2 regions of the Gordonia sp. ABKF26 genome follow, and region 1 is predicted to be linked to the other one. Evidence: riboswitches for the same ligand, from Rfam matches in the RefSeq annotation. Region 1 holds a riboswitch; the other holds the start of a gene.
What was found. Region 1 has a riboswitch for thiamine pyrophosphate ahead of thiO (glycine oxidase ThiO). Riboswitches for the same ligand answer to the same signal wherever they lie in the genome.
Positions count from the first base shown of each region.

Region 2: it holds a riboswitch for thiamine pyrophosphate, as region 1 does, so the genes downstream of both, AB4Z55_RS08010 (TenA family protein) here and thiO (glycine oxidase ThiO) in region 1, are expected to answer to the same signal.

Region 1 is NZ_JBGCVZ010000003.1:1,063,052-1,066,724, reverse strand. Features, by position in the region: gene AB4Z55_RS05405 (thiazole synthase) at 1-516, opposite strand, end outside; gene thiS (sulfur carrier protein ThiS) at 509-709, opposite strand; gene thiO (glycine oxidase ThiO) at 706-1,770, opposite strand; TPP riboswitch at 1,765-1,875, opposite strand; gene thiE (thiamine phosphate synthase) at 1,923-2,648, shown strand; gene AB4Z55_RS05385 (hypothetical protein) at 2,972-3,355, shown strand; gene AB4Z55_RS05380 (NUDIX hydrolase) at 3,373-3,673, opposite strand, start outside.
Region 2 is NZ_JBGCVZ010000003.1:1,660,814-1,664,486, forward strand. Features, by position in the region: gene AB4Z55_RS08005 (ABC transporter substrate-binding protein) at 1-733, opposite strand, end outside; gene AB4Z55_RS08010 (TenA family protein) at 730-1,440, opposite strand; TPP riboswitch at 1,428-1,523, opposite strand; gene AB4Z55_RS08015 (LLM class F420-dependent oxidoreductase) at 1,553-2,410, opposite strand; gene AB4Z55_RS08020 (TetR/AcrR family transcriptional regulator) at 2,524-3,132, opposite strand; gene AB4Z55_RS08025 (flavin-containing monooxygenase) at 3,326-3,673, shown strand, end outside.

The DNA.
Region 1 (3,673 bases):
GTGCGGGTTGAGGATTCCGAGGCCGGTCCCGATGGGCGAGCCGAGTGGCATCACCGCGGCCACGCCGAGATCGGCGAGTCGCGCGGCCAGGACCGGGTCGTCATTCGTGTAGGCCAGGACGACGAATCCGTCCGCGACCAGGGCGGCCGCCGCGTCGACGAGCTCGATGGCGTCGGGCATCAGGGTGCGCTCGTCGGCGACCACCTCGAGCTTGACCCAGTCGGTCTCGAACGCCTCGCGCGCCAACTGCGCGGTCAGCACCGCCTCGGCGGTGGTGTGGCACCCCGCCGTGTTCGGCAGGACCGCGATGTCGAGCCTCCGCAGCAGGTCGAAGACCCCGGTGCCCGAGGCGGCGTCGACGCGGCGGACCGCGACGGTGGTGAGTTCGGTGCCCGATGCGACGAGTGCGCGTTCCAGGGTCGCGAGATTCGACGCGCCCCCAGTGCCGGTGATGAGCCGAGACGAGAACTCGCGGCCGCCGATCCGCAACGGGTCGGGTGTCAACTGGTCAGCCACCCTGCACCGCCGTGACGATCTCGACGACGGCGCCATCGGTCATGGTGTGCCGGTCCCAGCGGCCGCGCGGGACGACCGCGCCGTCCACCGCGACCGCGATCCCGCGATCCGGCAACCCGAGTCCGGCGACCACATCGCGCACCGAGGCGTCGGCCTCGACGTCCACTGTCTCGCCGTTCACCGTGATACTCATTCCTCGACTCCTTCCAGGATCGACAGGACCCGCTCCGCGGTACCGGGAGCGAGGACGATCCCATTGCGTCCGTGCCCGGTCGCCACGACCGTGCGGGCGTCCACGCGGGTGACGAGCGGTAACCCGTCGGCGGTGCACGGCCGCAGACCGGCCGCCGCTTCGGTCAGCTCATACGTCCGCAGCCCGGGCATCACCTCGATCGCGTCGGCCAGCAGGTCGGCGACCCCACCGGCCTGCGGCGTCCGGTCGGCCATCCCCTCCGCCTCGTACTGGGTCGCCCCGACGACGACCCCGTCCTCGCGCGGGACCACGTACACGGCGCGGCCGTGCAGGCGAGCCCGGACGACGTGGTCGGGCGGGGGCACCGACCACCGCGTGCGACGAAGCCGCAGGATCTCCCCCTTGGCCGGGTGCAGGTCGACGTCCGGCCACAGTGCCGCGGTGCCGAGTCCGGCGGCGAGCAGGACCTGCGCGTCGGGGCCCAGGTCGTCGACATCGGACAGGGACTCGAGGCGAGCGGAGACGAGTTCCACGCCGGCACTGGTGGCCGCGGCGCGCAGCGCCTCGAGCAGTCGACGGTTGTCCACCGACCATTCCCCGATCGCGCGGTAGCCACCGACGAGTCGAGAACTCAGTGACGGTTCCAGCGTTCGGATGTCGCGGCCGGTCACCGGCTGCAGCGCGGCATCGGTGCCGGGCTGACCGGACCAGACGAAGTCGGCGAGGTGTCGCAGATACTCGAGGTCGGTGGCCGAGGCCGCGACGAAGAGCGAGTCGGTGGCGGTGACGACGGCCGGATCGTCGAGTCGCTTCACGAGCGCAGGCCAGCGGCGGACCGACTCGACCGACAGGGCGAGCGATGCCTCCTCGCCGGGGATTCCCTCGCCGAGCGAACCGAGCATGCCGCCCGCGACCCACGAGGCGCGCTCCTCGGCGCCGGCGTCGAGTACGCGAACCCGCCACCCGGCGTCGGCCGCGGCGACCGCGCACGTCAACCCGATGACGCCGCCGCCCACGACCGTGAGCGGGCGGTGCGCACGCTTCTGCTGAGGGGAATTCACGCTGGAATCACCTTCCTTCGCCGGAATGACCCGGATCAGGTTCGACGGTCAGCGGATGGGTCCGCACTCTCAGCCCGGCCGATCCGGACTCCCGTGTGTTCGTGCGGTCCACCCTACGCCCGGGCCTCGGGCGTCCGGTTAGCCTGGTCGGCGTGACGACCCCGAACCCCACCACGTCAGCGTCCGCGGACTCCGGCCGCGCGGCGGACCGTCGTCGTCGGCTCTCCGCGGCCCGCCTCTACCTGTGCACCGACGCCCGGCGCGAACGCGGCGACCTCCTCGACTTCGTCGATGCCGCGCTAGCGGGCGGCGTCGACATCGTGCAGCTCCGTGACAAGAACTCACCGGGCGAACGCGAGTTCGGGACCCTCGAGGCGCGGGAGGAACTCGAGATCCTCGCCGGGTTGCGGGCCGTCGCCGATGCGCACGGCGCATTGCTGGCGGTCAACGACCGCGCCGACATCGCGGCGCTCTCCGGCGCCGATGTCCTGCACGTGGGACAGGGCGACCTCGCGCCGTCGGCGGCCCGCCGGATCGTGGGCCCGGAGGTGATCATCGGCGCCTCGACCCACGACCCCGAGCAAGCTGCCGCCGCGATCGCCGACGAGGACGTCGACTACTTCTGCGTCGGCCCGTGCTGGACCACGCCCACCAAACCCGGCCGCGCCGCCGCCGGCCTCGACCTCGTCTCCGCAACTTCGGAAATGCTGTCGGGGACACCACAATCGCCGAAGCCGTGGTTCGCCATCGGCGGCATCGACGCCGGCCGCGTCGGCGAGGTCACCGCACTCGGCGCCGAGCGCATCGTCGTCGTCCGAGCGATCACCGCGGCCGCGGACCCGGCCGCCGCGGCCCGCGACCTCGCCGGGATGCTGTAGCGGCTCACCGCCGGCCGCGGGCAAACACGTTTGCCCGGTCGATACCTCGGGTCTATGGTGGACCGATCATGTTGTGCATCACGAGCGTTCTCGTAACCCGCCGCAGCGGGGTCTGACTCTGACCGACCCCCCGCTGCGGGTCGGTTGCGCTCTCCAGTCGGTCATCCGTTCTTCGACCGAAATCGGTTAATGAGATGCACCCTCTTCATCTGTCCCATCCATCCTGTTCGTGGCATGAGTGCGGCGACCGCCGCGGTGACGATCTGTTCACCGAGCGGTACGGACGTCCGCTTCCCCCTGGAATGCACGAGGAGGCGACCGGGATGACCTGGCAGGAATTCACCGACGAATGCTCCCGCGGCGGCGCGATCCGGCTCGGATCATGGTCGGTCGTGTCGTGTCCGGGCGACCTGGTCGAGTGCCGGGCGACGCTCGCGATCGCCGACCGCATCAGGTCGTGCAGCGCGGTCGCCGCCGGTCCGGTCGGCGCGATGACCTCGATCCTCCACGACGTCGGCGCCCCGGTTCAGATCGTCCGCCTGCATCAGCGGGTGGTCGACGGCGTGGTCACGACGTTCCTGCTGTGCGAGAACGACGGCCGCCAGGCGTGGGCCGCCGGCGAGGGTGCGAGCGGCGACGAGGCGAACGTCCACGCCCTGATCGCCGGCGCGAACCGTCTGCTGGACGCCGATCGTGTCGGGGTCTGACGGGTAGGGAGCGGGACTCAGCTCTGGGGGTCGAGCATCGCGATGCGCTCGCGAAGCGTGGGCCAGGCGAGCCCGAACGCCGGGTGCAGCGGCAGCTGGTCGACGCGCTTCTCGTCGACCCACCGCAGCTCGGTGGATTCGAAGTTGGCGACCGTGCGGACCGGCGAATCGGTCTCGGCGATCACGGTCGTGTAGGTCCATCCGCCGGGTGACTCGTGGGTGACGACGGCCGCGACGACGCGCAGATCGTCGCCGGTGATGCCGGCTTCTTCCTCGGCTTCGCGAATCGCCGTGTCGACGGCGCCTTCGTGCGAGTCG
Region 2 (3,673 bases), 600 kb from region 1:
CGCGTTGCAGCGCCCGTACGAACCGGCCCGCACGCTCCGGGTTCTCGTTCAGCCAGTCCTCGTTGGCGTCGACGACGATCGCGTAGGCCTCCGGGAAACCGAAGTCCGTGTAGTGGAAATACCTCATCGGCGTTCCGTGGTGCTCGGCCTCGATGCCCTCCCAGGCGAGATACGAGACGGTGAAGTCCGCCTTCCCGGAATAGACGGCCTCGTATGCGGAGGTGCCGAGGGTGACCGAGGTGAATTCACCTGTGCCGCCGTCGTTCCGGATCACCCGCTTGAGTGTCTCCACCTCACCGGGGTCACCGAACCCGGCATAGGTCTTGCCGTCGAGGTCCTTCGGGCTCGTGATGTCGGCGCGGTCGGCGCGGACACCGATACCTGTCGCCCACCGCTGTAGTGGTGCCAGCACGGAGATCGTGTGCGCGCCCGATGCCCGAGAGAAGGTGGACGAACTGTGGGTGCTGATCCCGAATTCGGCGTTCCCCGCGTCCACGACGGTGTCGACGGAGGTGTTGTTGTAGGGCAGGATCTCGACGTCCAGGCCGGACTCGGCGAAGTACCCGCGCTGTTGCGCCACGAACAGGCCTGTGTGATTGGTGTTCGGGGTCCAGTCGAGCGCGAACCGGATGGTGTTGTCGGAGGCGGTGTCCGACCCGCACGCGGTGGCCGTCGACAACACCGCGACGGTGGCAACGAGGCAGGCCAGGACGCGGCGCACGCGGCCGGTCATGCGGCGGGCCATGCGTAGGGGTTCAGCGCGGTGTCCCAGAACATGAGCTCGTACCGGGTGGCGATGGTGAACGCCGCGGACATCGCAGCCCGTTCCGGCGCGCCGGCCGACGCCGCCGCCGCATCCACCAGTTCCCTTGCCCGGGCGGCGGATTCCTGGAACTCCGGGGCGTCGTAGGTGGTCACCCACTGGGCATACGGGTGCTTCGGGTCGGCGGCGAGGACCTCGGCGGCGCTCGCCGCCAGTCCCCGGCCGACGTCGGCGTAGATCCAGAAGCAGGGCAGCGCCGCGGCGGCACCGACCGCGTACGACTCGGTCGCTGCGGTGGCGATCAGGTAGGACACATAGGCCAGGCACGCGGTCGACGGCTCGGGCTCACCCTGCCGCGGCGGCAACTGGCCGCCCCCGAGCAGGTCGCCGTGCAGGGCGACCTCGACGGTGGCCGCGGTCGACGACGAGTTCGCCCAGAATGCCGCGGTCTGCGGGTCGGGCGACTTCGACGCCAGGATCGCGAGTGCTTTCGAGTACCCGGCCAGGTACAGCGAGTCCTGCTCCAGGTAGGTGCGGAACACCTCGAGGGGCAGCGTGCCGTCTCCGAGGCGGTGCAGGAATTCGAGATCGTCGATCGACGCTCGCAGAGCTGTCGTCTGTTCCCACAGGTGGTCGGTGAAGCGGCCGGGATCCGGCGCGTGCGCATGCAAAGACATGACATCCCTTCGTCAGCATTACCTGGACAGGTTCTCGGGTCTCATCTCAGCCCCGCAGTTGCGGAGCACCCCGTGTCAGAACGCACCCAGGCTAGCAGAGGGATTCGGGCCTCTACACGACTGCCGGAGCGATACCCAACTTTCCCGCGAGTTTCGCGAGGTAACCGGTCGCGCGCTCCACCGAGTCGTCGGGCAGGCCGTACAGCACTGTCGTGACACCGATCTCGCGCCACTTCTCGAGTTTCTCGGGAACCGGTCGGAAGTCGAGGACGACGATCTCGGGATCGCCGGTGCGACCTGCGTCGGCCCAGATCTGCTTGAGCAGCGACACCGAACCCTCGATGTCCTCCTCGCCCGGGGTGGTGATCCAGCCGTCGGCGCTGCGCGCGATCCACTTGAAGTTCTTCTCGTTGCCCGCCGCACCCACCTGGACCGGGATGTGCGCCTGGGTCGACTTGGGCCACGCCCAGCTGGGACCGAATTGCACGAATTCGCCGTCGTATTCGGCTTCTTCCTCCGACCACAGCGTCGACATCGCCTCGAGGTACTCGCGCAGCATGGTGCGCCGGCGCTTCGGCGGCACGTTGTGGTCCGCGAGTTCGTCGAGATTCCAGCCGAATCCGACGCCGAGGGTCACCCGTCCGTTCGAGAGGTGATCGAGGGTCGCGATGGTCTTGGCCAGCGTGATCGGATCCGATTGCACCGGAAGGGCGACCGCCGTGGCCAGACGGATGCGTTCGGTGACCGCGGCGGCGGCGGCCAGCGATGTCCACGGGTCGAGCGTGCGCATGTACCGCTCGTCGGGCAGGGTCTCGTCACCGGTGCGCGGGTGCGCCGCGTCGCGCCTGGTGGGGATGTGCCCGTGTTCGGGAACGTAGTAGGAAGCGAATCCCGCGTCCTCGATGAGTGGGGCGAGGACGTGCGGCTTCAATCCGCGATCACTGGTGAACTGCACGATCCCGAAATCCATGGTGCCCTCCGACGGCGTCGTTCGGCCGCCCGGGACGGCCGGACGGTTGACTGGACACCAGTCTAGGTGATTGGCGTCACCCAGACCAGAGGAGGACCAGGGCTCGGACGCGGTCAGTGGCGTGGATCGGTGCGGAACCCGGGGAGGATGAAGACCTCGAGGTGTCGTCGGACCTGGGATGCGTCGTCGATGTCGACGGTCTCACCTGGCGACGTACCCAGGCTGATCAGCACGCGGGCAACCCATTCGGACACCTCGCGCAGGTCATGTCCCGGATGGATCTCGCCCCGGTGCGCGGCGTGCTCGACGAACGGGAACCAGAACGCGGCGAGGTCGGGGACGAGCTTGACGACGCCCACGCCGGCGCATTCGGCGAACTCGGTCGGTTCGTCGGTGCGCAGCCGCATGAGCAGGGTTCCGGGGTCGTCGTACGCGCCGCGGCCGATCCGCACACCGGCAGTGAGCCGGCCCGCCAAGTCGTCGATCCCGTCGAGTTCGGCGCGTGCGTCCCGCCAGAAGGACTCGGTGAGGCGCACGATGGTGGCACCGATCATGGACGGTTTGTCGGGATAGTGCCGATAAAGCCACGCGCGCGAGACCCCGGCCGTCTCGGCCACCTGCTGCATCGTCGTCGCGCGAATCCCCTTGTCGGCGAGCAGCTTCTCCGTCGCATCGAGTAGGCGGTCCTGGACCGTGGTGGTCGGGGCTTCGGTCACGGACACTCCTGCGGTCACGGTCTGCGCGCACTGCTGCGTACTCGTCGGCGGTTCCGGCGAACGGACGACGGCGTCGTAGACAGTTCGCGGATTCTGTGTACACGATACGTCGCATCGTGTAGACACAAACCAGAATCTGTCTACACGCATGACCGAGACCCAGACGACCGAACCACGACGTGTCCGACGAGGGGGCAGTGTGCCTTTACCAACCACCGCGATCATCGGGGCCGGCATCAGCGGTCTGACCGCAGGCAAGATGCTCACCGATTACGGCGTTCCGTACACATGCTTCGAGAGTTCCGACCGGGTCGGCGGCAACTGGGCGTTCGGCAATCCGAACGGCCACAGCAGCGCATACCGCTCGTTGCACATCGACACCTCCAAACACCAACTGTCGTTCCGGGACTTCCCGATGCCCGACGAGTACCCGGACTTCCCGCACCACACCCAGGTGAAGGCCTATCTCGACTCGTACGCGGAGGCCTTCGACCTCTACTCGTCGATCGAGTTCACCAACGGCATCGAACACGCGACCCGACTCGAC